2 regions of the Streptomyces sp. V3I7 genome follow, and region 2 is predicted to be linked to the other one. Evidence: riboswitches for the same ligand, from Rfam matches in the RefSeq annotation. Region 2 holds a riboswitch; the other holds the start of a gene.

Region 1 (5,947 bases), 4.1 Mb from region 2:
AACCATGCGCGCTGCTCTCATGCGGGGCCAGAAGAGCGTCGAGGAACTCGTCGATCACTACCCCATCCGCAACCGGGCCGTCCGCGGGCTGCTGATCGAGTACTTCACCCGCCGCCGCGCGGACACCGACTACGGCACCCTGAAGAACCTGGTCCTGCACCTGGCTCACCACTTCTGGGAGAAGATCGAGCGGATCAGCCCCGACCAAGCTGACCTGCGCATCTCCCCGGAGACCTACGACGCCTGGCGAAAGATGATCGCAGTCAAGGACAACGGTGCTCCGCGCGCCGGGGCCGACGGGCTGGTCATCTCGATTCGCAGCTTCTACTACGCGGCACTACCAGGAGCATCTGGCACACCGACGCCAGATTCGGCCCGAAGGCGAGTACCGGGACACCACCTCCGACGAATGGACCGAGTTCGAGGAGCACTTCGATCGTCGCAAGGTCGAGCTCGGTTCCTGCGGCCGCCCGTACGGCACCCCCTGCCAGCACGAGCACGCTTGCGTCCGGTGCCCGATGCTGCACGTCAACCCCAAGATGCTGCCCCGCCTCGCGGAACTGGAAGAAGACCTCCTCGACCGCCGAGCACGCTCCGAAGCCGAGGGCTGGACCGGTGAGACCGAAGGCATCGACCTCACCCTCACCTTCCTCCGGGCCAAGCGCGACGAGACGCAACGCCGAGCCCAGCGACCACCCGTCGACCTCGGCATCCCTGTGTGCCGCCGTCCGAAAGAGCAGAAATGACCTTCCCCAAGCCGATGACGGAACTTCCGGCAGCGCTGAGGTCAGTAGCGCTGGATTCCAAGCTGGCTTGCGGCGGCGTTCACGGTCTGTGCGAGCAGGACAGCGATCGTCATCGGCCCGACACCGCCAGGCACCGGAGTGATCAGACGGGCGCGGGTGAGGGCGGTGTCGAAGTCCACGTCGCCGACGTTGCCCGGGTTGTATCCGGCATCGATCACAATCGCGCCGGGCTTGATGTCCTCACCCTGGATCAGCCTGGGGCGTCCCACAGCCGCCACCACGACATCCGCTTCACGGACGATCCCCGACAAGCCCGCCGTCCGGGAGTGGCAATACGTCAGCGTTGCGTCCTTGGCGAGCAGGAGCATCCCCACCGGTTTGCCGAGGATGGCGCTGCGGCCCACCACGACAGCGTGCTTGCCCGCGAGGTCGACGTCGTACGCCTCCAGCAGTCGCATGATCCCGCCCGGCGTGCAGGACACGAAGCCCGGCAGGCCAAAGCTCATCGCGGCGAAGGAGTGCATCGTGACCCCATCGACATCCTTCTCCGGGGCGATCGCCTCGAACGCCGCGCGCTCGTCGATGTGCGGACCGCAAGGATGCTGCAGAAGGATGCCGTGCACCTCCGGATCGGCGGACAGGCCAGCGAGGGTGTCGATCAGCTCAGCGGTCGTGGTCGTCGCGGGCAGAGCGATGTGCCGGGACTGGATACCTGCCTTTGCGCACCGCGCCCGCTTCATACGGACGTACGTGACCGACGCAGGGTCCTCTCCCACCAATACGGTCGCCAGACACGGCGCAGTGCCCGTGCTCTGCGAAATCTCCGCCGCCTTGACAGCAGCCTCTTCGACGATGCGCTTGGCAAGGCTGGTGCCGTCCATGAGCTGGGCCATCTGAGTCGCGGACACGATTGTCCTCCAGGCGTTGCTGACTACTCGCCCAGGCGCACGGCAACGACGTCTCGTCAGACCGCTCCCCGGTGGTACTCCACCTCAGCGCCAGTCACGGCCCGCACCGCACTGTAGTCGACCAACTGCTCACACAGCGCAGCACCCTCACTCCTGACGCGCCCACGACCTGCTGGGCGGTCACCGATCATCCGACCCACCCCCATCCAACTCGGAGGCACTTTGACGAGTCACATACCCCCATTCACCCGTGAGAGTGAAGTGCAGAGAAGTACCGGGGAGTACAAAGTCAAGCCGATCAAGAAGAAGATTCGAGAACTCCTCGGATACCCTTATCCCAGCCGAATACCTCAGGATGTGTACGTCGAGCAGTGGGTCGGTATCTCCACCGATGAGTTCCATCGCGCAAAGGACGCTGACGTCCGCTACATGCGCAATCATCACCCGCTGATCGACCTGAACTGGTCCCGGCCGGATTGCATTCGCTACCTGACTTCGCTGGGGCTCGCCGACACCCCGAAGTCAAGCTGCCTGGGCTGTCCTTTCCACGGAAATTCGCAGTGGCGACAGATCCGCGACACCAGCCCCGAAGAATGGCGAGACGTCGTGGAATTCGACGCCGCTATTCGCCAGGGCAACGCCCGCGCCAACGCCACCGGCAACAGGCTCCTCGGCCAGGCATTCCTGCACCGCTCCCGTCTGCCCCTCGACGAGGCACCGATCGACCACGTCACCGCCGCCGAGCGGGCCGCCCGCCAGAGCGAGTTCGCCACCAGCAGCACCCCAGACCCCATGGAGGTCGAGGAGCTGGAACAGGGCGTGATGGACGGCTGCTCCCCGTGGGCCTGCCGCGGCAGCGAAGCCGCGCTGACGCAGGACGACTTCGGGCTCGCCACGTGATCCTGGACCTGTTCGCAGGTCCAGGCGGCTGGAGCCACGCGCTGTCCGTGCTCGGCGCGCGGGACATCGGCCTGGAGTGGGACGAATGGGCCTGCAAGGCCCGCGCCGCCGCAGGCCAGTTGACGGTGCGCACCGATGTGGCCCTGTATCCGGTATGGCCGTGGGTCGGCCGGACCCGCGGGCTGATCGCGAGCCCGCCGTGTCAGGCATGGAGCATGGCCGGCAAGCGACTCGGGCTGGTCGACCAGCCGCTCGTACACCAGGCGGTCGCCGATCTCGCCGCCGGACGCGACACCCGCGAGGAACTGCTGGCCGGCTGCCGCGACGAGCGCAGCCTGCTGGCCGCAGAGCCCATGCGCTACCTCCACGCGCTCAACCTGGCGGGCGAGCCGGAGTGGGTCGCCATGGAAGAGGTCACCGACGTCCTGCCCCTATGGCGCCAGTACGCGGAGGTGCTGCGCGTGTGGGGATTCTCGGTGTGGGCCGGGATCTTGAACGCTGCCGACTTCGGGGTGCCGCAGACGAGACGGCGGGCGATCCTGCTCGCCTCGCGGGTCCATACCGCTCAGCCGCCCCCGCCGACCCATGCGCGGGTCGCCGAGCCGGACTCGCTGTTCGGGCCGGGCCGTGACCGCTGGGTCAGCATGGCCGAGGCTCTCGGATGGGGCGCCACCGACCGCCCGGTCCCCACCGTCTACGCCGGCGGCGGCCCCGGCGGCGGACCGGAGCCCTTTCCTTCCGGATCCCGCCAGACGCTCGCCCATGCCCGCGACCGCGGTAACTGGCGTCAGCATCCCGACGTGGCGCTCGAACCGCAGAAGTGCGGGGCGGGCTGTACCGCACGCCACGGCGCCCGCGCCGCGACTCCCGCCGACGCGCCGGCACCCACGTTCACCAGCAAGGCCACCCATTGGAAGTGGTCCCTGCGCAGCAACAACCAGACCAACGCCACCGTCCGCAGCGTGGCCGAGCTGGCCGGGACGCTGTTCTTCGGGCACCGCGCCAACGAGTGCACCTGGGTCGCCGAAGCCGCCGTCCCGCAGCCGGAGCACGGGGAGGCGCAGGCCGCGCCGGATCCGATCCGGATCACCGCCCGTGAGGCCGGAATCCTGCAGACCTTCCCCGCCGACTACCCCTGGGCCGGCAACAAGGGTCAGGTCTTCAGCCAGATCGGCAACGCCGTGCCGCCCCGCCTCGCGGCCCACCTACTCGCCCCTCACCTGGGCGTCACCCTCCGCCCCGACGACTTCACCCTGGCCGCCTGATGCCCCCCACTCCCCAACCCGAGACGGACGGCCTCGACGCTGTCTCCGTACCGGAGCCGGTGTACTACGCCGAGCAGGCGCTGCTCGGCGCCCTCCTGCTGGAACCCCAACGTCTGCCAGAGGTCACCGGGCTCGAGCCCGGCACCTTCTCCCGACCGGCGCACACGGCCCTGTTCACCGCCATCCACAGCCTCCCGCCCCCTGATCCGGAGCAGCACGCCAAGAATGCCGCGTGGCTGGACAAGGTCCTCACGCACGCGCAGGAGCACACCCGCCGTCTCCTGCGTGCCTCGTATCTACACACTCTGATCCAGGTCTGCCCGGCGCCCCGGAACGCTGGTGCGTACGCGCGGATGGTCGAGGCCGAGCACGCCCGCCGTCTCCTGCGTGCCAGCGCCCAGCGGCTCGCGCAGACCGCGCGGGACGTCACCCTCCAGCACCCCGTCCCCACCACCCTCACCGCGGCCGACGCTCTGGCCGAAGTGGTGGACAGCCTCGCAGCGCGCTTTCCACCGCATCCGGGATCCGTGCCCCGCACCCCCGCCCCCGCACGGGCCGACATACCCGACGCCGCTGAGGCGGCCGCCGAGGAGAGGGTGCTGCTCGCCACCGCGACGGCACAGCCGGACGAGGCCGAGCAGATGCGATGGCTGAACGCCTCCGACTTCACCCAACCCCTGCACGCAGGACTCTGGCAGTGCCTGACCGCACTGATCCGGCGACGTGCACCCAGCGACCCGGTCACCATCCTCTGGGAGGCCCAGCAGCGCGGCCTGCTGACCGCCGAGGTGGAGCCGGCCGGCCTGTTGCGGCTCCTGACCGAGCATGCGGCCTCCGCGGAGCACTGGGGCGAGCGCGTCCTGCAGCGCTCGATGCTGCAGACCGCGGTCCACGCCGGGCGCCGTATCGAGGCGTTCACCGATGATCCGGCCCCATCAGGCCCGCGCGCCCCACGGCCACGACAGCACCCCGCGCCGGCCCGCCGCGGACCTCGGCTCCGGCCGCCTCGCACCACTCCCGTTGACCCCAACCCCCGTCGGTGGCCGGACCCGAGGTCCGGCCACCGACCGAAACGAGCACCCCGTCGTGACCACGCCCACGCCCCCGTCCACCGACACCCACGTCCGCCTCGACCTCCACCCAACCCACTCCAGCACCGTGACCGCCACCCTCACCGGACCCCGGCACCCGATGGCCACCGCCCTGCTGACCGCGCACGGCTTCGAAGCCATCGACGAACGCACCCTGGTGCTGGCCAGGATCGACCACGAAGAGCCCCACTGGGCCGAGCAGACCGGCCAGGCACTGACCGGGGAAGGCATCCCCACCGAGATCACCCCGCGGCTGCGCGAGGCGATCGACGAGGAGTGGACCTGGGCCGACTACCCCATGCCCTGGTGCAGCCGCCAGGAGATCCGAGACGTCTCCAACGAGGCCAACACGATCTACGAGGACATCCGCCGCGGGCGTCTGATCATCCACGCACACGCCGACGACGGGTGGACCACCGTCGCCGTCGGCACCTACCGCGACACCGGCAAGAGCGTCCACCTCCGCGGCGAGAACCACCTGCGGCAGGTGGAAACGGAGTACGACTCACCCGCCCCAGCCCTCACCGACTTCGAACGCCGCCTCGGCCCCCGCGTCCGCCCCGGCCCCGGCCCCCGCGACCACCACCGAACGACAGACCGAACAAGCCCGCACCTCGCTCGGTACACCCGCCGCCGAACAGGAAATCGAGCCCGAACAGCCGGTGAAGGGACCCCAGACCGTGCCCTCCCACGCAGCCGACCCCGGCGACCATAACGCCCTCCTCGACACCTTCCTGACCGAGCACAACGACTGGGAGAAGTGGCGCACCTGGTTCCACAGGGGGAGGGCCACAGTAAAGATGGACGAATACAGCAAGAGGAAGGCGTTCAGAGCCGTCAACAGCAGGAATCGCCCGTCCCTGTACACCAGGCTGCGCGCCGGTTTGCGCGGTGCCTCCGGATGCACCGTGCCCTCGTCCGTTTCGTCCTGCGCGTCAGCCGCCGGTGCTTGAGGTGCACCGAGCGGCGCGGTGGCGACGAGCAGTCCGGCAGCGTACAGCGTGACCGCCTCCATGACGAAGGAGATCCGGAACAGC
Region 2 (23,501 bases):
AGGTTCTGGCCTTCCCTGCCGGTTGCTGTGCCGCTACGCGGCGCGGTTTCCGGTGGGGAATCCGCGGCTTCCTGTTTCTTCGCGCTGTGCCGCGCACCGGGAATCACCGGCCGGGCACGCATGCCCGGCCGCATCGAGGGCACGCGAACCGTACCCCCACGGGACTCCGGTGCATCGGCGTTCCCGAGCGGCGGCCGTCTTCGTCTCTCCTCTCCCGGGCGGGCGGCCGCCCCTCTCCTTCCGTTGTGGGGCGGGCCACATGGGGCGGGCCGTCCATGATCCGGGACCGGCGCGATAGCCTGACCGCTGGATCTCTCTTGACGCCAAGAGATCGATCATCCGTACCGGTGATCGATCATCGCGGCGGGCGCCGGCCGCCGGCCGGGGCGGGGATCCCGTACCCCCGGGGCAGGGACGCCCCACCGCCAGCTGTCATACGGAGAACGTCATGACCCGCACTCCCGTGAACGTCACCGTCACCGGCGCGGCCGGCCAGATCGGCTACGCCCTGCTCTTCCGCATCGCCTCCGGCCAGCTGCTCGGCGCGGACGTGCCGGTCAACCTGCGCCTGCTGGAGATCACCCCGGCGCTGAAGGCCGCCGAGGGCACGGCCATGGAGCTGGACGACTGCGCGTTCCCGCTGCTGAACGGCATCGAGATCACCGACGACCCGAACGTCGCCTTCGACGGCGCCAACGTCGCCCTCCTCGTCGGCGCCCGCCCGCGCACCAAGGGCATGGAGCGCGGTGACCTGCTGGAGGCCAACGGCGGCATCTTCAAGCCGCAGGGCAAGGCCATCAACGACCACGCCGCGGACGACATCAAGGTCCTGGTCGTCGGCAACCCGGCCAACACCAACGCCCTGATCGCCCAGGCCGCCGCGCCGGACGTCCCGGCCGAGCGCTTCACCGCGATGACCCGCCTCGACCACAACCGCGCGCTGACCCAGCTCGCGAAGAAGACGGGCACCCCGGTCTCGGAGATCAAGCGCCTGACGATCTGGGGCAACCACTCCGCCACCCAGTACCCCGACATCTTCCACGCCACCGTCGCCGGCAAGAACGCCGCCGAGGTCGTGAACGACGAGCAGTGGCTGGCCGACGACTTCATCCCGACCGTCGCCAAGCGCGGTGCCGCCATCATCGAGGCCCGCGGCGCCTCGTCGGCCGCCTCCGCCGCCAACGCCGCCATCGACCACGTGTACACGTGGGTCAACGGCACCGCCGAGGGCAACTGGACCTCCATGGGTATCCCGTCGGACGGCTCCTACGGCGTCCCGGAGGGCCTGATCTCCTCCTTCCCGGTCACCACCAAGGACGGCACGTACGAGATCGTCCAGGGCCTGGACATCAACGAGTTCTCCCGCACCCGCATCGACGCCTCCGTCAAGGAGCTCGCGGACGAGCGCGACGCGGTCCGCGCCCTCGGCCTTATCTGAGCCGACGCCGCGACGGCGGATTCGTCGTACACCCGCGCGGGCCCCGCTCCGGATTCCCTCCGGAGCGGGGCCCGCGCACATGTCCCACACATTCGCCGTCCCCGTTTTCGGTTTCACCGGCCACCGGGGCCCCTCTATGCTGATGGTTTGTCAAGTGACGTCTTGACAAAGCCTTTTCATGCATCGGGGGAGTGGCATGAGCACCGCTCACGTGCCGCAGCAGTCACAGCCGCCACAGCCATCACAGTCGGCCTCGGCCTCGGAGGCGCCGCCGCCCACTCCGCCGCACGCCAGTGAGGCGACCCGGCTGCTGTGCGCGGGCGCCTATCTGGACTCCGGTTACCGCGACCGCGTCATCGGGGAACTCCACCTCAACGAGCAGCGGATCGTGGCCCCTTCGCTCGGCTTCGACGCCGCGCGCGTCCTTGCCCACGCCCTGCGGGCGCGCCGGCAGGAGCTGTTGTGGGCAGGGACGATCATCGGCCTGTGGATGGTCGGGACGCCGCTCAGCGGCGGGCTGCTGGGCGTCCTCCTGTGGGCCAGCATCTGGCTCGCGCTCGCGCCCTGGATCCGCGGCCGTGCCGCACAGCCGCCGCTGTACCGGCTGCTGCCCGCGTTCCTCGCCCGCTGGTGGGGCCGCCTGCTGTTCGCGGTGATGCTGGTCGTCACGCTCGTCGTCGCGTTCGGCGGCGGCCCGGACACCGGTTCCTCCGCGAGTTCGTACGACTCCTACGACCCGTCCTCCGGCTACGGCTCCTCCGCCCCGGACGACTTCGACTTCACCGACGTGCTGCTGCCGACCGGCAAGCCGTGGCAGGCCTGGGTCACCCTCGTCGTGCTGGTGCTCATCGGGCTCTGCGTGCACGCCCAGCGCAGCCAGGTCAGCCGCGCGCTCGCCGCCGAACTCTCCCCCGAGCGCTTCCCGGACGCCGCCGGCGACCCCGCCGAGCAGGCCGAGAACCCGCGCTTCCAGCGGCTCAAGCAGCGCATCCGCCTCGAACAGCACGCACCGCTGATCATGTACAACGAGGCCCATCCCTTCTGTGGGGCGGGCGCGGCGTACGACACCTGGGTGCTGGCCGTGGAGCTCAAGCCGGACGAGCTGAAGAAGAAGCAGCAGCTGAGCAACCGCACGATCCTGGAGAAGGTCCGGCCGCTGCTCGAACAGCTGCGGATTCCCGCCGAGTTCGCCGGGAACGGCGTACGGGACCGGCTGCGCTGGCTGGAGGTCGACGAGTGCGTGTTCCTGCCGGCCGAGGGGCTGCTCCGCCGCGACCAGGCGCCGTACACCCCGCAGGCGTTCGAGGAGCACCGGGCCCGCGCGGTCGAGGAAGGCGCCGAGAAGCGGCGGCACTTCCTGCGCATCCGCGTCGGCGGCTGGGAGGAGGAGCTGGTCGTCACGGTCTTCGTGCGCGTCCACACCCAGGGCCGGATGCTGATGCTGGAGATCGCCCCGCACGTGCTGACGCCGGTGCGCCCGGACTTCAAGGAGGCCGACCGCATGGCGCACCGGTTCCGCCACAACACCGCGCTCGGCAAGGCCGCTGCCGCGGCCGTCCTGGTGCCGGGCTCCCTGGGCCGCGCGCTCGGTCAGCTCGGCCGGGGCCTGGTGTACGTGTGGCGGGTGGCGACCGGCGGTTACGCGGGCGCGCTGCCCGACGGCCCGGCCCTGTCCGTGCGGGAGCTGGGCTCCGCGCCCACCGGGTCGCTGTTCCAGGAGATGGACGTGGCCCGCTACCTCAAGAATGTGCAGGACCGCGTGGCGAACGGCGTGCGGGCGGCGCTCGCCGAATCCGGTTACGAGACCGGCGAGTTCGTCCAGAAGGTCGTGAACATCAGCAACGGCGACGTGAACATCGGCCGCGTCGAGGGCAGCACCTTCGCCGTCGGCAGCCACGCCTCCGCAGCCTCCTCCACCGTCGGCGGCGCAGCGCCGCAGAAGGGAGCCGACAGCGATGTCCGGTGACGAGCCGCGCGTCAGCTTCGGTGACGTGTCCAAGAGCACCTTCGCCGTGGGCAGCCACGCGCACGCCGAGAGCCACCACCAGTACGTCGGCGGCGCGGGCGCCGAGCGCGACGAGGCCGCCGAGGAGCTGCTGCGGGCGGTGCGCGAACTGCGCGCGGACCTGGAGCGGGTCCGCGGCAGTGAGCAGACGGCCGCGCTGGACACGGCGCTCGCCGAGACCGAGGACGAGATCACGCGCACCGGTCAGGCGGGCACCACCCGCCGCGAGCGCCTGCGCGAGCTGCTCACCGACTCCCAGGCCCTGCTGAGCGTGCTCGCCTCGGCGGGCGCCGTGGCCGGGCTGCTCGGAATGTGACCGACGAGACGAGGGGGGCCGCGATGAGCGGGGGACAGCGGTACTGGAACGAGGACACCCAGCGCTGGGAGGACGGCACCGGGGCGACCGGCGCCGCCGCCGCGCCCACGCAACCGCCCCCGGCCCGGCCCGACTTCGCGCCCGAGGTGGCGCCCGACGCCCCGCCGGAGACCGCCGCGCCCAGCGGGGCCTGGCCCGGCACCGGCGCCTGGCCGCCCGTCGAGCAGCCTGCGGCGCCCACCTCGGCCGGTGGGTTCACCCCGGCCCGCGGGCTCAACCGCCGCCTGGTGTGGTCGGTGCTCGTCGGCGCCGCGGCCGCCGGTGTGGCGGTGAGCCTGGTGCTGACCCTGGTCGTCGGCAAGGGGCACGACGCTCCGGACGACCGGAAGGGCACGGCCGGCCGCTCGGGCTCGCCCACGCCCACGGCGTCGACGCAGGAGCCCGTGACGTCCTCGCCGCCCGCGCCCGGCCCCACGCTCCCCGCGGGGTACGAGTCGTACGACGACAAGGAGGGCTTCCGGATCGCGATGCCCACGGGGTGGAAGCGCGGCACGACCGACTCGGTGTACGGCATGCCGGTGATCAACTACCGCAGTCCGAACCGTGATCACCGGCTCCAGATCTACCAGGTGTCGGAGGAGTCGCCGGACGCCTCCTTCGAGCTGTACCTGTCCGGCGAGACGCCCAAGCCGAAGGGCTTCGAGAAGCTCGGCCTGCTGAACATGGACCAGGGCGAGTTCGTCGGCTCGCGTCTGGAGTACCTGGCGGACTCCCTCAGGGGCGAGCCCGACCTCGGCACCTGGCACGTCTACGACGAGCGCTTCGTCGGCGCGGACGGCAAGATCTACGCCATCGCCGCGTACGGAGCCGACTCCGACGGCCGTGACGACGAGCTGGAGCTCGTCACCACCGCGCTGGACTGGTTCTGCCCGCCGCACACCTCGTGCGAGGGCGATCCGGGGCAGGACTGACCCCGCCCGCGTCCGCACCCGCATCGAAGGCCGCCCGATTCGGGCGGCCTTCGTCGTCCTCCGCGTCCTCCGCGTCCGCCAACTCGCCCTGGCGCCCGATCTCGTGACCCACGTCACGATGGAATGCACCTTTCGTGCCTGTAAGTCCGTAATTTCGGTGACGCGGCGCACTTTCCGCGGCGGATCGCGCATGCAATCCAAAGCTCGGGGCAGACGGTCACGATCCTCGTGGGTCACACCTGTGTGACCCAGGGGAACTGAACAGGAACGGAAGGCAACACCGATCATGGCGGACAGAACCGAACGGCAGACGACGGCCACGATTCACGTGGGCGGGACATGGCGGGACGCGCTCACCGGCGCGACGCGCGAGATCCTCGACCCCGCGGACGCCCGTCCGTTCGCCGTGGTCGCGGAGGGTGACGAGAAGGACGCGGAGCTGGCGGTGGCCGCCGCCCGCGCCGCCTTCGACGACGGCGACTGGCCTCGCACCCCCGTCGCCGAGCGCGCCGCCCTGCTGCGCCGGGTCGCCGACCTGCTCGTGCGGGACCGGGAGGAACTCGGCCTGCTGGAGAGCCGCGACGCGGGCAAGACGCTGGAGGAGGGCCGCATCGACATCGACTGTGTCGCCGACGCCTTCCGCTACTTCGCCGATCTCGTCGCCGCCGAGGCCCCCGGCCGGGTCGTCGACGCGGGCACGCCCGACGTGCACAGCGTCGTCGTCCACGAGCCCGTCGGCGTGTGCGCGCTGATCACGCCCTGGAACTACCCGCTGCTCCAGGCCAGTTGGAAGATCGCACCCGCGCTCGCCGCCGGCAACACCTTTGTGATCAAGCCCAGCGAGATCACGCCGCTGACCACCGTCGCGCTGATCGAGCTGCTCGTCGAGGCCGGGCTGCCGGCCGGCGTCGCCAACATCGTGACCGGGTCCGGCCCTTCGGTCGGTGCCCGGCTCGCCGACCACCCCGACGTCGACCTGGTGTCCTTCACCGGCGGCCTGCTCAGCGGCACCAAGGTCGCCGAGGCCGCCGCCCCGACCGTCAAGAAGGTCGCCCTCGAACTCGGCGGCAAGAACCCCAACGTCGTCTTCGCCGACGCCTGCGCCACCGAGGAGGGCTTCGACACCGCCGTCGACCAGGCCCTCAACGCCGCCTTCATCCACAGCGGCCAGGTCTGCTCGGCAGGCGGCCGCCTCATCATCGAGGAGTCCGTCCGCGAGCGCTTCGTCGCCGAACTCGCCCGCCGCGCCGCGCGGATCCGCCTCGGCCGCGGCACCGAGCAGGGCGTGGAGTGCGGCCCGCTCGTCTCCGAGCAGCAGCGCGCCAAGACCGAGGCGTACGTAGCCTCGGCGCTCGAGGAGGGCGCGGTGCTCCGCTCCGGCGGCAAGCGCCCCGAGCCGTCCCCCGAGCGGCCCGCCACCGGCTACTTCTACGAGCCCACCGTCCTCGACCAGTGCCACCGGGAGATGAAGGTCGTCCGGGAGGAGGTCTTCGGACCCGTGCTCACCGTCGAGACCTTCCGCACCGAGGACGAGGCCGTGTTCCTCGCCAACGACACCGAGTACGGCCTCGCCGGCGCCGTGTGGACCGCCGACGCGAGCCGCGCCCGGCGCGTCGCCGCCCGGCTGCGCCACGGCACCGTGTGGATCAACGACTTCCACCCCTACCTGCCGCAGGCGGAATGGGGCGGCTTCGGCAAGAGCGGCGTCGGCCGCGAACTGGGCCCCGCCGGGCTCGCGGAGTACCGCGAGACCAAGCACGTCTACCAGAACCTGACGCCCAGGCCGGTGCGCTGGTTCGCCGGCTGACCACCGCCCCGTCCCACCTCCGCTCACTGCCTGGACTTCAGGAGAACGACCATGTCCACCACCCCCCACCTCTACGACTACGTCGTCGTCGGCGGCGGCACCGCGGGCTCCGTCATCGCCTCCCGGCTGACCGAGAACGCGGACGTCACCGTCGCCGTCATCGAAGGCGGCCCGAGCGACGTCGACCGCGACGACGTCCTCACCCTGCGCCGCTGGATGGGCCTGCTCGGCGGCGAACTCGACTACGAGTACACGACCACCGAGCAGCCGATGGGCAACTCCCACATCCTGCACAGCCGCGCCAAGGTGCTCGGCGGCTGCTCCTCGCACAACACCCTGATCGCCTTCAAGCCGCTGCCGTCCGACTGGGACGAGTGGGAGGACGCGGGCGCCGCCGGCTGGGGCGCCGTGCAGATGGAGGCGTACTTCGCCCGGCTGCGCAACAACATCGTGCGCGTCGCCGACGAGGACCAGAACCCCATCGCCAAGGACTGGATCGAGGCGACGAGGACCGCCACCGGCGTCCCCGAGGTGACCGGCTTCAACGCCAAGCCCTTCCACGAGGGCGTCGGCTTCCTCGACCTCGCCTACCACCCGGAGAACAACAAGCGCTCCTCCGCCTCCGTCGCCTACCACTCCACCCGCACATGGAGGCCGGCGACCGCCCCAACCTCACGCTGCTGCTGGAGACCTGGGCGTACAAGCTGGAGATGGAGGGCAAGCGGGCCACCGGTGTGCGGGTGCGCACCAAGGACGGCGAGGAGCAGCTGATACGCGCCCGCCGCGAGGTCGTGGTCTGCGCCGGCGCGGTCGACTCCCCGCGCCTGCTGATGCTCTCCGGCATCGGACCGAAGAAGGACCTTCAGGACCTGGGCATCCCGGTCGTGCACGACCTGCCGGGCGTCGGTGAGAACCTCCAGGACCACCCCGAGTCGGTGATCGTGTGGGAGACGAACCGGCCCCTGCCGGAGAACTCGGCGATGGACTCCGACGCCGCGCTGTTCGTCCGCCGCGACGACGGTCAGGACCTGCCCGACCTGATGTTCCACTTCTACCAGATCCCGTTCACCGACAACCCCGAGCGCCTCGGCTACGAACGCCCCGCGCACGGCGTGTCGATGACCCCCAACATCCCCAAGTCCCGCGCCCGCGGCCGGCTCTACCTCACCTCCGCCGACCCCGAGGTCAAACCCGCCCTCGACTTCCGGTACTTCACCGACGAGGACGGCTACGACGCGCAGACGCTCGTCGACGGCGTACGCATCGCCCGCGACATCGCGAAGACCGAACCGTTCGCCGGGTGGCTGAAGCGGGAAGTCTTCCCAGGAGCCCACGTCGACGACGACGAGACGCTGAGCGAGCTGCTGCGCAAGGCGCACCACACCGTGTACCACCCCGCGGGGACCTGCCGCATGGGCGCCGCGGATGACGAACTCGCCGTCGTCGACCCGGAACTGAGGATCCGCGGTCTCGAGGGCGTCCGAGTCGTCGACGCGTCCGTCTTCCCGACCCTGCCCGCCGTGAACCCGATGATCGGCGTACTGATGGTCGGGGAGAAGGCGGCGGAACTGCTGGCTGACACCACCGAAGGGAACCAGGCCCGATGAGCGCCATCACCTCCCCTGACACCCCGCAGAAGCACGAGCCCGGCAAGGAGACCGAGGCCGATGCCGCGGCACCGGAGGGGCGCTCGCGCGTCTTCGGCGTCCGCAACCTGTGGAAGGTCTTCGGCCCCAAGGCCGACCGCATACCCGGCGACACCGAGCTCGCCGGGCTCTCCCAGACCGAGCTGCGCACCCGCACCGGCTGCACCGCCGCCGTCCGCGACGTCTCCTTCGACGTACTCAAGGGCGAGGTCTTCGTCGTCATGGGCCTGTCCGGCTCCGGCAAGTCCACGCTGGTGCGCTGCCTGACCCGGCTCATCGAGCCGACCTCCGGCACGCTGGAGATCGACGGCGAGGACGTCCTCGCCATGGACCGGAACCGGCTGCGCGAACTGCGCCGCCACCGCGCCTCCATGGTCTTCCAGCACTTCGGTCTGCTGCCCCACCGCTCCGTCCTCGACAACGTCGCCTACGGCCTGGAGATCCAGGGCATGGGCAAGGAGGAGCGCCGCGAGCGCGCCGCCGAGATGGTCGCCAAGGTCGGTCTGGAAGGACTGGAGCAGCGCCGGCCGGGCCAGCTCTCCGGCGGTCAGCAGCAGCGCGTCGGCCTCGCCCGCGCGCTGGCCACCGACCCCGAAGTACTGCTCTTCGACGAGCCGTTCAGCGCCCTCGACCCGCTGATCCGGCGCGACATGCAGGAGGAGGTCATCCGCCTGCACAGCGAGGAGGGCCGCACCATGGTCTTCATCACCCACGACCTCAGCGAGGCCCTGCGCGTCGGCGACCGCATCGCGCTGATGCGCGACGGCGAGATCGTGCAGCTCGGCACCCCCGAGGAGATCGTCGGCGCGCCCGCCGACGACTACGTCCGCGACTTCGTGCGCGACGTACCCCGCGAGCAGGTCATCACGGTGCGCACCGCCATGCGCGCCGGGGACTGCGGCGGCACCGAGCACCCCGGGGCGCTCGCCCCCGACACGGTCGTCGCCGACGCCATCGAGACCGCCGCCCGCAGCGGCCGTCCCGTCTGTGTGACGGAGGCCGGCAAGTGCCTGGGCCAGGTGGACCACCTCGCGCTGCTGCGCGTCGTCGCCGGTCTCGACCGTGAGGGTCACGAGGTCCGCGAGGTCCGCGAGGAGGTGGCCGCGTGATCCGCACCGTCACGAGAACACCGGCCACGCCCGCCGTGCGTGCCAGCCATAGCCGGGGGTGGGCCGCATGAGTGCCGTTCTCACCCCTACTCCGCCGCCGGTGACCACCGGCCAGGACGACCCCAAGGCCTCGTCGGCGTCCCGTTCGCCGCTGCGCCATCCGTTGGTGCGCCGGCTCTGGCCGCTGGCCGCCGCCGCGATCGTGCTCGTCCCGCTGGCCGCCGTGATCTGGGGCAGCGGCGGCTGGCCGCACGAGCTGACCGTCGACGTCAAGACACCCCTGGACGACGCCTACACCTGGGTCGTCGAGAACCGGGACACCAGTCCCGTCTTCCTCTACTTCCTGCTGTGGATCAGCAACTGGGCGGACGGTTCGGTGAGCTGGATGACCGACCTGCTGGAGAACCTCGGCTGGTTCCCCGTCGGCGCCGGTGCCGTCCTGCTGGCCTGGCGGATCGGCGGTCTGCGCGAGCGGCGCGGGCTGCGGCTCGCCGCCGTCACGCTCGTCACCTTCGCCCTGTGCGGTGTGCTCGGCATGTGGGAAGCCACGATGGAGACCATCGCCCTGATGGCGGTCTCGGTCGCCGTCGCCGCCCTGGTCGGCGCGCTCCTCGGACTCGCCGCGGGCCTCTCGGACACCTTCGAGCGGATCCTGCGCCCGGTCCTGGACACCATGCAGATCATGCCGGCGTTCGCCTATCTGCTGCCGCTGGTCCTGCTGTTCGACATCGGTGTGCCGTCCGCCCTGATCGCGACGATCATCTACGCCGCCCCGCCGATGGCCCGCCTCACCGCGCTCGGCCTGCGCGGCGCCGACCCGGGCGTCATGGAGGCCGCCGAGTCCCTGGGCGCGAGCCCGCTCCAGCGGCTGGTGACCGCACGGCTGCCGCTGGCCCGCAAGGAGATCCTGCTCGGCCTCAACCAAACGATCATGATGGCCCTGTCGATGGTCACCATCGCCTCGGTGATCGGCGCCGGCGGCCTCGGTGAAGAGGTGTTCAGCGCGCTGTCCACGGTCGACGTCGGCTCGGCGCTCGCCGCCGGTATCCCGATCGTGCTCCTCGCCGTCTGGCTGGACCGGCTGACCTCCGCCGCGGGCGAGCGGCTCGGCGAGGGCACCACCCCGGCCGGCCCCGCGTGGCTGCACGGCTGGCGTGCCTGGACCCTGGTCGCCGCCGCGTTCGCCGCGCTGACCGCGGGCGGCCGGACGCTGCTGATCTCCGAGTGGCCCGACCCGTGGACCGTCGACTTCGCCCAGCCCGTCAACCAGGCCGTCGAGTGGTTCACCGGCCACATGGCCGAGGGCGTCCCGGTGTTCGGCGGCACCCGTACCTGGGCCGACGGCTTCACCACCTGGGTGCTCGACCCGATCCGCACCGGACTGACCGTCATGCCGTGGTGGGCGCTGGTGCTGCTGGCCGCCGGCTTCGCCCTGCTCGCCGGAGGCTGGGGCGCCATGTGCACGGCCGCGCTGGCCATGGCCGGCATCGGTGTCATCGGCGTCTGGAGCCACTCCCTGGACACCCTGTCCCAGGCCATCGCGGGCGTCGTCGTCACGCTCGCCCTCGGCTTCGCGATCGGCGTGGCGGCCGCCCGGGTACCGCTCCTGGAACGCATGCTGCGCCCGGTCCTGGACACCATGCAGACGCTGCCGCAGTTCATCTACCTGATCCCGGTGGTCGCCCTGTTCAACGTGGGCCGTGCCGCCGCCGTCGCCGCGGCCGTGCTGTACGCGCTGCCCGCCGTCGTCCGGATCACCGTGCAGGGCCTGCGCGGTGTCGACAGCGCGACGCTGGAGGCCGCCCGCTCCATGGGCGCCGGCACCTTCCAGCAGATCCGCCAGGTGCAGATCCCGCTCGCCCGGCCCGCGCTGATGCTCGCCCTCAACCAGGGCGTGGTGCTGGTCCTGGCCATGGTGATCGTCGGCGGCTTCGTCGGCTCCGGCGCGCTCGGCTACGACGTCGTCTTCGGCCTCCAGAAGAGCCAGCTCGGCGTCGGCCTCACCGCCGGTGTCGCCATCGTGCTGCTCGGCCTGGTCCTGGACCGCACCACGCAGCGCTCGGCCCGGGGAGCGGCGACCGCCTCCCACTGATCCGCCTCCCCTCACACCCCGCCCCTCACGGCAGGAAGACCTGCCCGACCGAAACGAGAGACACGCTCACATGATGAACAGAAAGCACGTCCGCCGTGCCGCTGCCGCCGGCGCCGTCCTCCTCGGTGTCACCGGCATGAGCGCCTGTGCGGCCGCCAAGACCTCGTCGTCGGGCAGCTCCGACCAGGTGACCATCGCGGTGCCGTCCTGGGTCGGCGCCGAGGCCAACGCGGCCGTGGCGAAGTACCTCCTGGAGAACGAGCTCGACACCAAGGTCAAGACGACGCAGCTCGACGAGTCGGTCGCCTTCGACGCGCTCAACAGCGGCAAGGCCGACGCGATCCTGGAGGACTGGGGCGGGGCCCCGCAGAAGGTCAAGCTGTACGTCGACAACAAGAAGTCGGTCGTCGAGGGCGGCGACCTCGGCGTGGTCGGGCACATCGGCTGGTACATACCGAAGTACCTGGCCGACAAGCACCCGGACATCACGGACGCCAAGAACCTCAACAAGTACGCGTCCCTGTTCAAGACCGCGGAGAGCGGCAACAAGGGCCAGCTGCTGGAGGGTTCGCCGTCGTACACCACCAACGACGACGCCCTCATCAAGAACCTGAAGCTGAACCTCAAGACGGTCTACGCGGGTTCCGAGGCCGCCCAGATCACCCAGATCCGGGAGAACTACAAGGCCAAGAAGCCGTTCATCAGCTACTGGTGGACGCCGCAGTGGCTCAACAACCAGCTCGACCTGGTCGAGGTGAAGCTGCCCCCGTACAAGGAGGGCTGCGACGCCGACGCCAAGAAGGTCTCCTGCGGCTACGCCAAGACCCCGCTGCAGAAGTACCTGAGCGCCGACTTCGCCAAGAACAACAAGAAGGCGGCCCAGTTCCTGAAGAACTTCAAGTGGACCTCCGAGCAGCAGAACGAGGTGGCCGCGCTCATCGCCGACAAGAAGATGAGCCCGGAGAAGGCCGCCGAGAAGTGGGTCAAGGACAACCCTGACGTCTGGAAGCAGTGGCTGCCCAAGTAAAGCGCCACAGGCCGGAATCGGAGGCCGCCCGGGGTGACTCCCGGGCGGCCTCCGGCCGTTGTGTGGTCAGCGGTGGTGGCCCGCCTCGTAGTGGCCCGGCGTCATCCGGGTGGTCACCCCGAACCGGTTCCACGCGTTGATCACCGCGATGGCCCCGATCAGCCGGGCCAGTCCGGCCTCGTCGAAGTGCTGGGCGGCCCGCTCGTACACCTCGTCCGGCACGAAGCCGTCGGTGAGGACCGTGACGGCCTCGGTGAGCTCGATCGCCGCCAGCTCCTTCTCCGTGTAGAAGTGCCGCGACTCCTCCCAGGCGCTCAGCTGCACGATCCGCTCGACGCGCTCCCCGGCCGCGAGCGCGTCCTTGGTGTGCATGTCGAGGCAGAACGCGCAGCGGTTGAGCTGCGAGGCGCGGATCTTCACCAGTTCGTACAGGGCGGGGTCAAGGCCCTGCCGGGCGGCGGCGTCCACCCGGACCATCGCCTTGTAGACGTCGGGCGCGTGCTCGGTCCAGTGCAGGCGGGGAGGGGTCTCGGGGGCGTACCGGGCGGTGTCTTCCGTGGTCATGTCCTCGACCCTAGGAGCGGGGCGGCCCAGGGGTATGGTCCATTTCCATGGGGAATTCCCGGGCCACTCTCGGAGTCGACCTGCACGTGGAGCCGTCCGCCGCGGGCGGTCTGCGCCGCGGTCTGACCGACGCGCTGCGCGACGCCGTCCGCACCGGCCGGCTCGCCGCCGGCACCCGGCTGCCCTCCTCGCGCTCGCTGGCCGCCGACCTCGGCATCGCGCGCAACACGGTCGCCGAGGCGTACGCCGACCTGGTCGCCGAGGGCTGGCTCACCGCCCGGCAGGGCTCGGGCACCCGCGTGGCGACCGGCGTGGCCACCGCGCCCACCGGGCGGCGCGAGAAGGCCGCCCCACCGCGCCGCCGCGTTTCCGACCGCCCCGCCTACGACCTCAAGCCCGGCACGCCCGACCTCGCGGCCTTCCCCCGCGCCGAGTGGCTCAAGGCCGCCCGCCGCGCCCTCGGCGCCGCCCCCTCCGAGGCCCTCGGCTACGGCGACCCGTGCGGCCGCCCCGAGCTGCGCACCGCCCTCGCCGGCTACCTCTCCCGCTCCCGGGGCGTACGCGCCGACCCGGACAACATCCTTGTCTGCGCGGGCATTTCGCACGGTCTGCGGATCCTCGCCACGGTGCTGCGCGCCCGGGGCGCCGGAAGCGTCGCCGTCGAGTCGTACGGCCTCGACGTCCACTGGCGGATCCTGGCCGCGGCCGGCCTTGCCACGCACCCGCTGCCGTACGACGAACTCGGCACGGACACCGGCGACTTGGCCGGGACCGATGCGGGAGCGGTGCTGCTCACGCCCGCCCACCAGTTCCCGATGGGCACCTCCCTGCGCCCCGACCGGCGCGCCGCCGCCGTGGACTGGGCGCGCCGCACCGGCGGCTTCGTCCTGGAGGACGACTACGACGGCGAGTTCCGCTACGACCGCCGCCAACCGGTCGGCGCCCTGCAGGGGTTGGCACCCGAGCACGTGGTCTACCTGGGCACCGCCAGCAAGTCCCTCGCCCCCGGGCTCCGGCTGGCGTGGATGGTGCTGCCGCCGTCCCTCGCGCGGGAGTGCGCGGCGGCCAAGGGCGACAGCGACACCTGCGGAGTGCTGGAACAGCTCACCCTGGCGGAGTTCCTCACCTCCGGCGCGTACGACCGGCACGTCCGCGCCGCCCGGCTGCGCTACCGGCGCCGCCGCGACGCGCTCGTCGCGGCCCTCGCCGCCCGCGCGCCCGAGGTGCGCGTCACCGGGATCGCGGCCGGACTGCACGCCGTCCTGCGCCTGCCGCAGGGCAGCGAACCCCCGGTCGTCCAGGCCGCCGCCTGGCAGGGACTGGCGCTGCACGGGCTCTCCTTCTACCGCCATGAACAGGCCCGCGCCGAGCGGCCGGACGCCCTGGTCGTCGGCTACGGCACCCCGCCGGACCACGCGTGGGCGGGGGCACTGGAAGCGCTGTGCCGGGTGCTGCCCTGAGGCGGAGACGTCAGGCGAACCGAGGGGTGCCGACGGCTTCACTCACCCCGGTCACTAGGCTGACAATCGCATGCATCCGGCCCATCGTGCGCCGGACACCGAACAGCGACGGGGGAAACAGACATGGCGAACGCACACAGGCAACTCCGTTCCACCACGGTCGTCCTCGGCGGCATGGGGCTGCTCGCGGCCGCCCTCACCTCCTGCTCCTCCGCCCCCGACAAGCGCTGCGTCGACCGCGACAGCTACCAGCTCGGCCGGGGCTACCAGATCGTCGCCGACAAGAACTGCACCTCCACCAAGAGCTCCATCAACGGGGCCTGGTATTACGGCGGGAAGAAGAAGAGCGACTGGGTGTCCGGGGGCTCCTTCACCCGGCCCAGCAAGGGCTCCGGCCGCTCAGGCCGCTCCGGCGGTCACTCCTACGGCGACCACGACGGCGTGCACCGCGGCGGCTTCGGCAGCAAGGGCGGTGGCAGCCACGGCGGCTGACCGGTCGACGTAACGAGACGTAAGAACACGAGATGGAACGCCGCAGGATCGACCCCCGCCCCGGCTGGCAGCAGACCGTCGAGGGACAGGGCCTCGTCTACCCGCTCACCCGCCTCCCCGACGACACTCTGAGCCCCTACTGGGACGAGAGCGCGTACTACGTCTTCTCCCTCGACGAGGTCGAGGCGCTGGAGGACGTCGTCGAGGAGCTGCACCGCATGTGTCTGGTCGCGGCCGAGCACATCGTCACCGAGGACCGCTTCGCCGACCTCGGCATCACCGACCCGCGCATCGCACGGGCGGTCGCCGAGGCCTGGCACCGTCGCGCCGAACTGCCGTCCGTCTACGGCCGGTTCGACCTCCGCTACGACGGCACGGGCCCGGCGAAGCTCCTGGAGTACAACGCCGACACACCCACCTCTCTGGTCGAGGCCGCCTCGCCCCAGTGGTTCTGGATGGAGGACCGCTTCCCCGGCGCCGACCAGTGGAACTCCCTGCACGAACGCCTCGTCGCCGCCTGGAAGAAGCAGTCCGCGCTCCTCCCGCCGGGCAGCCCTTTGTACTTCGCGCACTCCTGCGACGACGAACTCGGCGAAGACCTGATGACCGTCGCCTATCTGAAGGAGACGGCCGAACAGGCGGGCGTGGACACCGACTGGATCTCCATGGAGGAGATCGGCTGGGACCCGCTCTCCGGCCGCTTCGTCGACAACAGCCTGCGTTTCATCCGCAGCTGCTTCAAGCTCTACCCCTGGGAGTGGCTCGCCACCGACGACTTCGGCGGCCATGTCCTCGACACCCTCGACAACGGCGGCGGCACCGGCTCCACCCTGTGGATCGAACCCGCCTGGAAGATGCTGCTGAGCAACAAGGCGCTGCTCGCGATCCTCTGGGAGCTGTACCCCGGCCACCCCAACCTGCTGCCCGCCTACCTCGACGGCCCGCGCGAGCTCGCGGAGACCACCGGCTGGGTCGCCAAGCCGCTCCTCGGCCGCGAGGGCGCCGGTGTCACGCTCCACCAGCCCGGCGAGACCCCGGCCGTGCCGGAAGAGGCCTGCTGCTACCAGGAGTTGGCGCTCCTGCCCGCCTTCGACGGCAACCACGTCGTCCTCGGCGCCTGGGTCGTCGAGAACGAGTCGGCGGGCCTCGGCATCCGCGAGTCGTCGGGCCTGGTCACGGACGCCTACGCCCGCTTCCTGCCCCACGTGATCCTCTGAGGGCCCCGTGATCCTCTGAGGGGGGTGCTAGACGCCCAGGACCGCCCGCAGCTGGTCGAGGCCCCAGTCCAGGTCCTCCTCGCTGATCATCAGGGGCGGCGCGATCCGGATCGTCCGGCCGTGGGTGTCCTTGGCCAGGACACCCCGGTCCATCAGCCGCTCCGACACCTGCCGGCCCGTACCGACCGCGGGGGAGACGTCCACTCCGGCCCACAGGCCCCGCCCGCGCACCGCCGTTACCTTTCCGGTGCCGAGCAGCGCCTGCAGCTCGCGGTGCAGATGCTCGCCCAGCCGCGCGGAGCGCTCCTGGTACTCGCCCGAGCGCAGCATCGCCATCACCTCCAGCGCCACCGCGCACGCCAGCGGATTCCCGCCGAACGTCGACCCGTGCTCGCCCGGCTGGAACACCCCGAGCACGTCCGCGCTCGCCACCACCGCCGACACTGGCAGGATCCCGCCGCCCAGCGCCTTCCCCAGTACATACACATCCGGCTCGACGCCCTCGTCCTCGCACGCGAAGGTCCGCCCGGTCCTGCCGAGGCCCGACTGGATCTCGTCCGCCATGAACAGCACGTTCCGCTCCCGGGTCAGCTCCCGCACCGCCCGCAGATAGCCCTCCGGCGGCACGATCACCCCCGCCTCGCCCTGGATCGGCTCGATCAGCACCGCGACCGTGTTCTCGGTCATCGCCGACTCCATCGCGGTCAGGTCCCCGTACGGCACGATCTGGAAGCCCGGCGTGTACGGCCCGAAGTCCGCCCGCGCCTCCGGATCGGTGGAGAAGCTGATCACCGTCGTCGTCCGGCCATGGAAGTTGCCCCCGGCCACCACGATCTTCGCCATCTCCCCGGGCACCCCCTTGACCCGGTACCCCCACTTCCGGGCCGTCTTCACCGCGGTCTCCACCGCCTCCACGCCCGTGTTCATCGGCAGCACCATCTCCATGCCGCACAGCTGCGCCAGTTCCTCGCAGAACCGGGCGAAGAGGTCGTGGTGGAAGGCCCGGGAGGTCAGCGTCACCCGCTCCAGCTGCGCCTTGGCCGCGTCCACCAGCCGCGGGTTGCGGTGCCCGAAGTTCAGCGCCGAGTACCCGGCGAGCAGATCGAGGTAGCGGCGGCCCTCGACATCCGTCACCCAGGCGCCGTCCGCGGTGGCCACGACCACCGGCAGCGGGTGGTAGTTGTGCGCGCTGCGGGCGTCGGCAGCGGCGATGAGCGTCTCCGTAGCGTTCACGGGATCTCCAGGGAGCCAGAGAGTCGAGGTCAGTCCCCTTCCTACCGTCGCTCGCGCGGCCGACGCGGGAACCGCACCGTCCGGCGCGCCCGGTAGGCTGGCCAGCGGGCCGTGACTGGCGCGCTGGGATGGGACCGACCATCGGGGAGCGGCCCGAGCGAACAACGAGTGCCGTGCGCCTGGGCCGAACCGAGCACGCCGACACGCCCTGTCCGGAGGTCCCCGATGCCCGAGAATTCCGCCCCCCTCTCCACCGAGTCCACCGCCTTCCGCGCCGCCCTCGGCGTGATCCGCACCGTCGAGCCGCGCGTGGCCGACGCCATCGGCCAGGAGCTGCACGACCAGCGCGAGATGCTCAAGCTGATCGCCTCCGAGAACTACGCGTCCCCGGCCACCCTCCTCGCGATGGGCAACTGGTTCAGCGACAAGTACGCCGAGGGCACCGTCGGCCGCCGCTTCTACGCCGGCTGCCGCAACGTCGACACCGTCGAGTCCCTCGCCGCCGAGCACGCGCGCGAGCTGTTCGGCGCCCGGCACGCCTACGTCCAGCCACACTCCGGCATCGACGCCAACCTCGTCGCCTTCTGGTCGGTCCTCGCCGACCGGGTCGAGGTCCCGTTCCTGGAGAAGGCGGGCGCCCGCCAGGTCAACGACCTCACCGAGGCCGACTGGGCCGAGCTGCGCCAGGCCTTCGGCAACCAGCGCATGCTCGGCATGTCCCTGGACGCCGGCGGCCACCTCACCCACGGCTTCCGCCCGAACATCAGCGGCAAGATGTTCGACCAGCGCTCCTACGGCACCGACCCCGCCACCGGCCTCATCGACTACGAGGCCCTGCGCGCCCAGGCCCGCGAGTTCAAGCCGCTGATCCTCGTCGCGGGCTACTCGGCGTACCCCCGTCTGGTGAACTTCCGGATCATGCGGGAGATCGCGGACGAGGTCGGCGCGACGCTCATGGTCGACATGGCGCACTTCGCGGGCCTGGTCGCGGGCAAGGTCCTCACCGGCGACTTCGACCCGGTCCCGCACGCCCAGATCGTCACCACCACGACCCACAAGTCGCTGCGCGGCCCGCGCGGCGGCATGGTCCTGTGCGACGACTCCCTGAAGGACCAGGTCGACCGCGGCTGCCCGATGGTCCTCGGCGGCCCGCTCCCGCACGTCATGGCCGCCAAGGCCGTCGCCCTCGCCGAGGCCCGGCAGCCCTCCTTCCAGGACTACGCCCAGCGCATCGTCGACAACTCCCGCGCGCTGGCCGACGGCCTGATGCGGCGCGGCGCCACCCTGGTCACCGGCGGGCACCGACAACCACCTCAACCTGATCGACGTCGCCGGCTCCTACGGCCTCACCGGCCGCCAGGCCGAGTCCGCCCTGCTGGACTCCGGCATCGTCACCAACCGCAACGCCATCCCGGCCGACCCCAACGGCGCCTGGTACACCTCCGGCATCCGCATCGGCACCCCGGCCCTGACCACCCGTGGCCTCGGCACCGCCGAGATGGACGAGGTCGCCGGCCTCATCGACCGCGTCCTGACCACCACCGAACCCGGCACCACCAAGTCCGGCGCCCCCTCCAAGGCCCAGCACGTCCTGGACCCGAAGACCGCCGACGAGATCTCCCACCGCGCCACCGACCTCGTGGCCGGCTTCCCCCTGTACCCGGAGATCGACCTGGGCTGACGCCCGCCGCGGGGGCTCGGCTCCTGCCGGGGGTTCCTCACGCGCCGGGCGGCTGCACGGCCCGGCCGGGAGCCCCCGGCGGCGAGTACGCCCGCCCCGCGCCGTGCGTCGGCGCAGCGGCGTTCCGCCGGGCCTGGGGCCTGAGGGCGGGCTCCCGTTGTATCCGGAAGTCGCCGTGGGGACGTCCGCAGCAGGGGCTGTGAGGTGCCGGGGGTTCCTCACGCGCCAGGCGGCCGCACGGCTCAGCGGGACGTCCGGTGGTCCCGGTGGGGGAGTACGGCAGCCGCCTGTCAGGCGCCGGGGCGCAGCGGGTGTCCCGCCGGGTCTTCGGCCTGAGGGCGGGCTCCCGCTGTATCCGGAAGTCGACCTGGGCTGACGCCCGCAGCAGGGGCTGTGAGGTGCCGGGGGTTCTTCACGCGCCGGGGCGCCGCACGGCCCGGCCGGGAGTCTCCGGCGGCCCCGGTGGCGCGTGCGGCACGTCGGGGCGCGTTCGACAGCCGCATGTCGCCGAACTGTTCCGGACCGGTCCCGGGCACCTGCGAGAATGGGAGGCATGGCTTCTGACCGACCCCGCGTGCTCTCCGGAATCCAGCCGACCGCAGGCTCGTTCCACCTCGGCAACTACCTCGGCGCCGTCCGCCAGTGGGTGGCTCTGCAGGAGTCCCACGACGCGTTCTACATGGTCGTCGACCTGCACGCGATCACGGTCCCGCAGGATCCGGTGGCGCTGCGCGCCAACACCCGGCTCGCCGCCGCCCAGCTGCTCGCGGCCGGTGTCGACCCTGAGCGCTGCACGCTCTTCGTCCAGAGCCACGTCCCCGAGCACGCCCAGCTCGCCTGGGTCATGAACTGCCTCACCGGCTTCGGCGAGGCCTCCCGCATGACCCAGTTCAAGGACAAGTCCGCCAAGCAGGGCGCCGACCGGGCGAGCGTCGGCCTGTTCACGTACCCGATCCTCCAGGTCGCCGACATCCTGCTGTACCAGGCCAACGAGGTCCCGGTCGGCGAGGACCAGCGCCAGCACATCGAGCTGACCCGCGACCTCGCCGAGCGCTTCAACGGCCGCTTCGGCGAGACCTTCGAGATCCCGAAGCCGTACATCCTCAAGGAGACGGCGAAGATCTACGACCTCCAGGACCCGGCGATCAAGATGAGCAAGTCGGCGTCCACGCCGAAGGGCCTCATCAACCTGCTCGACGAGCCGAAGGCGACCGCGAAGAAGGTCAAGAGCGCGGTCACCGACACCGAGACGGTCATCCGCTTCGACCCCGAGAACAAGCCGGGCGTCAGCAACCTGCTCACGATCTACTCGACGCTCACCGGCACGCCGGTCGCCGACCTGGAGCGCGCGTACGAGGGCAAGATGTACGGCGCCCTCAAGACCGACCTCGCCGAGGTCATGGTCGAGTTCGTGACGCCGTTCCGCGAGCGCACCCAGCAGTACCTGGACGACCCCGAGACGCTGGACTCGATCCTGGCCAAGGGCGCGGAGAAGGCGCGCGCCGTCGCCGCGGAGACCCTGGCCCAGGCGTACGACAGGGTCGGCTTCCTGCCCGCCAAGCACTGAACCGGCCCCTCGGACACACGTTCCCCTGGGCAGAGCGCCGCACATCACTCCGGTTGCGCCTGCCCAGGGCACATCCGTGGCCGTACAGTCGATAGCCGGACGGCTGAGCACGAACCCGGCAACCCAGCCGACACGACGACAGGAGACGACGTGGGGACCGTAACGATCGGCGTGTCGATCGCGGTCCCGGAGCCTCACGGCAGCCTGCTCCAGGAGCGGCGCACGGGCTTCGGCGACGCCGCGGCTCACGGCATCCCCACGCACGTCACGCTGCTGCCGCCGACCGAGATCGACCACGCCGACCTGCCCGCCGTCGAGGCGTACCTGACCGAGGTCGCCGCCACCGGGCGCCCCTTCCGGATGCGGCTGTCCGGCACGGGCACCTTCCGGCCCCTGTCGCCGGTCGTGTTCGTCCAGGTGGCCGAGGGCGCCGAGGAGTGCACCCGGCTCCAGCGGCAGGTCCGCGACGCGTCGGGCCCCATGGCGCGCGAGCTGCAGTTCCCGTACCACCCGCACGTCACCGTGGCCCACGGCATCGACGAGGCGGCGATGGACCGCGCGTTCCGCGAGCTCGCCGGCTTCGAGGCCGAGTGGCCCTGCACCGGCTTCGCGCTCTACGAGCAGGGCCCGGACGATGTGTGGCGCAAGCTGCGGGAGTTCACCTTCGGCGGCGGCTCCGTGGTGCCGCCCCAGGCGGGTCCCGCCGAGCGCGGCACGATCGCCAGCCGCTGACCCGGGCGCTCCGCTGGATCGCCAGCCGCTGACCCGGGCGCTCCGCTGGATCGCCAGCCGCTGACCCGGGCGCCACGCTGGATCGTCAGCCGCTGACCCGGGCGCCACGCTGGATCGCCAGCCGCTGATCGTCCGGAACGTCGGTCAGATCGGCAGCCGGCGGAACAGCGCGCGCGGGGCGTGCCGCAGCGCCGCCATCACCAACCGCAGCGTCCCCGGCACCCACACCGTCTCCGAGCGCCGCCGCACGCCGAGTTCGATCGCCGTGGCCACCGCCTCCGGCGTGGTCGCCAGCGGGGCCTCCTCCAGGCCGGCCGTCATCTTCGACCGCACGAACCCGGGGCGTACGACCATCACGTGCACGCCGGTGCCGTAGAGCGCGTCGCCGAGGCCCTGGGCGAAGACGTCCAGGCCCGCCTTGCTGGAGCCGTAGATGAAGTTCGAGCGGCGGGCCCGCTCGCCGGCGACCGAGGAGAGCACCACCAGGGAGCCGTGCCCCTGGGCCTGCAGGGCGGCCGCGCTGACCAGGCCCGCCGACACCGCTCCCGTGTAGTTGGTCTGGGCGACCCGCACCGCGCTCACCGGCTCGCGCTCGTCGTGGGCCTGGTCGCCGAGGATGCCGAAGGCGAGCAGCACCATGTCGACGTCGCCCTCGGCGAAGACCTTGCCCAGCACCTCCTCGTGGGAGTCGGGGTCGAGCGCGTCGAAGGCGACGGTACGGACGTCCGCCCCGAGCGTGCGCAGCTTCTTCGCGGCCGTCTCCAGGCCGGGCGAGGGGCGGCCGGCCAGCCACACCGTGCGGGTGCGGCGGGCGATCATCCGGCGCGCGGTGGCCAGGGCGATCTCCGACGTACCGCCGAGGACGAGCAGGGACTGGGGGATTCCGAAGGCGTCCTTCACGACAGCTCCTTGGGGCAGGGGCCTCACAGGGCGAGGCGGCGGGCGAGGTCCGAGACGAACACCCCGCGCGGGTCCAGCTCCGCGCGCAGGGCGCGGAAGTCGGCGAGCCGGGGGTACATCGAGGCGAGCAGCTCCGGCCGCAGCCGGGAGTCCTTGGCGAGGTAGACGCGCCCGCCGGCCGCGGCCACCTCCTCGTCCAGGCCGTCGAGGAAGGCGCCGAGCCCGGGCAGGGACGCCGGGATGTCCAGAGCGAGCGTCCAGCCGGGGACCGGGAAGGAGAGCCAGCCGGGGTCGGCGTCGCCGAAGCGCTTGAGGACGGCGAGGAAGGACGGGCACCGGTGCTCGCAGATGCGGCGCACGATGCGGCGCAGGGCGTCCTCCTGGCCGTACCCGACGACGAACTGGTACTGCACGAAGCCGCCGCGGCCGTAGATCCGGTTCCACTCGGGCAGCCCGTCCAGGGGGTGGAAGAAGGCGGAGATGCGCTGGAGTTCGCCGGTCCGCACGCGGGGGGCCTTGCGGTACCAGAGCTCGTTGAACAGACCCACGGTGGTGCGGCCGAGCAGGCCGTCCGGGACGACGGCGGGGGCGGCCGGGAGGTGGCGGGGCCGGAAGGACAGCGGGTGCCGCCGGGCGCGCGAGCCGGCGCGCAGCGCGTCCAGGGGAGCGTGGTCGCCGCGGGTCAGCACCGCGCGGCCCATCGCCGCGCCCCGGGCCAGCAGGTCGATCCAGGCGACCGAGTAGCGGTAGCGGTGGTCGGTGGCGGTCAGCCGGGCCATCAGGTCGTCGAGGTCGGCGGCGCGTTCGGTGTCGACCGACATGTACGCGGTCTCCACCGGCAGCAGGCTCACCGTGGCCGTGAGGATCACCCCGGTCAGGCCCATGCCGCCGGTGGTCGCGTCGAACAGGGGTGTGCCGCGGCCGACCGTGCGCACCTGGCCGTCGGCGGTGAGGAGTTCGAAGGCGAGCACATGGCGTGAGAAGGAGCCGGAGACGTGGTGGTTCTTGCCGTGGATGTCGGCGCCGATCGCCCCGCCGACGGTCACCTGGCGGGTGCCCGGGGTCACCGGCACGAACCAGCCGAGCGGCAGCAGGACCTCCATCAGCCGCTGGAGGGAGACGCCCGCGTCGCACAGCAGGGTGCCGCCGTCGGCGTCGATCGCGTGGATGCGGTCCAGGGCGGTCATGTCGAGCACGGCGCCGCCGGCGTTCTGCGCCGCGTCCCCGTACGCCCGGCCCAGCCC

Evidence for each region. A riboswitch is a leader RNA that binds a small molecule or an ion and turns the genes downstream of it on or off. The one in region 2 is predicted to bind ZMP and ZTP.
Region 1: linked by a shared signal. The riboswitch ahead of QFZ74_RS00155 (bifunctional 5,10-methylenetetrahydrofolate dehydrogenase/5,10-methenyltetrahydrofolate cyclohydrolase) and the one ahead of QFZ74_RS19325 (glycine hydroxymethyltransferase) in region 2 are both predicted to bind ZMP and ZTP.

The regions. Positions count from the first base shown of each region.
Region 1 covers NZ_JAUSZK010000001.1:30,191-36,137, forward strand. Annotated here, with positions in the region: gene QFZ74_RS00150 (hypothetical protein) at 1-619, shown strand, start outside; gene QFZ74_RS00155 (bifunctional 5,10-methylenetetrahydrofolate dehydrogenase/5,10-methenyltetrahydrofolate cyclohydrolase) at 788-1,654, opposite strand; ZMP/ZTP riboswitch at 1,677-1,762, opposite strand; gene QFZ74_RS00160 (hypothetical protein) at 2,012-2,554, shown strand; gene QFZ74_RS00165 (DNA cytosine methyltransferase) at 2,551-3,819, shown strand; partial or broken gene QFZ74_RS00170 (DnaB-like helicase N-terminal domain-containing protein) at 3,819-4,598, shown strand; gene QFZ74_RS00175 (hypothetical protein) at 4,906-5,625, shown strand.
Region 2 covers NZ_JAUSZK010000001.1:4,109,354-4,132,854, forward strand. Annotated here, with positions in the region: gene QFZ74_RS19255 (malate dehydrogenase) at 449-1,438, shown strand; gene QFZ74_RS19260 (hypothetical protein) at 1,635-3,404, shown strand; gene QFZ74_RS19265 (hypothetical protein) at 3,394-3,759, shown strand; gene QFZ74_RS19270 (hypothetical protein) at 3,783-4,730, shown strand; gene QFZ74_RS19275 (aldehyde dehydrogenase family protein) at 5,017-6,537, shown strand; partial or broken gene QFZ74_RS19280 (GMC family oxidoreductase) at 6,589-8,144, shown strand; gene QFZ74_RS19285 (glycine betaine/L-proline ABC transporter ATP-binding protein) at 8,141-9,292, shown strand; gene QFZ74_RS19290 (proline/glycine betaine ABC transporter permease) at 9,360-11,384, shown strand; gene QFZ74_RS19295 (ABC transporter substrate-binding protein) at 11,458-12,411, shown strand; gene QFZ74_RS19300 (carboxymuconolactone decarboxylase family protein) at 12,478-12,975, opposite strand; gene QFZ74_RS19305 (PLP-dependent aminotransferase family protein) at 13,023-14,435, shown strand; gene QFZ74_RS19310 (hypothetical protein) at 14,559-14,927, shown strand; gene QFZ74_RS19315 (glutathionylspermidine synthase family protein) at 14,960-16,144, shown strand; gene rocD (ornithine--oxo-acid transaminase) at 16,172-17,377, opposite strand; ZMP/ZTP riboswitch at 17,479-17,569, shown strand; partial or broken gene QFZ74_RS19325 (glycine hydroxymethyltransferase) at 17,603-19,058, shown strand; gene trpS (tryptophan--tRNA ligase) at 19,612-20,625, shown strand; gene QFZ74_RS19335 (2'-5' RNA ligase family protein) at 20,776-21,357, shown strand; gene QFZ74_RS19340 (decaprenylphospho-beta-D-erythro-pentofuranosid-2-ulose 2-reductase) at 21,502-22,257, opposite strand; gene QFZ74_RS19345 (FAD-binding oxidoreductase) at 22,281-23,501, opposite strand, start outside.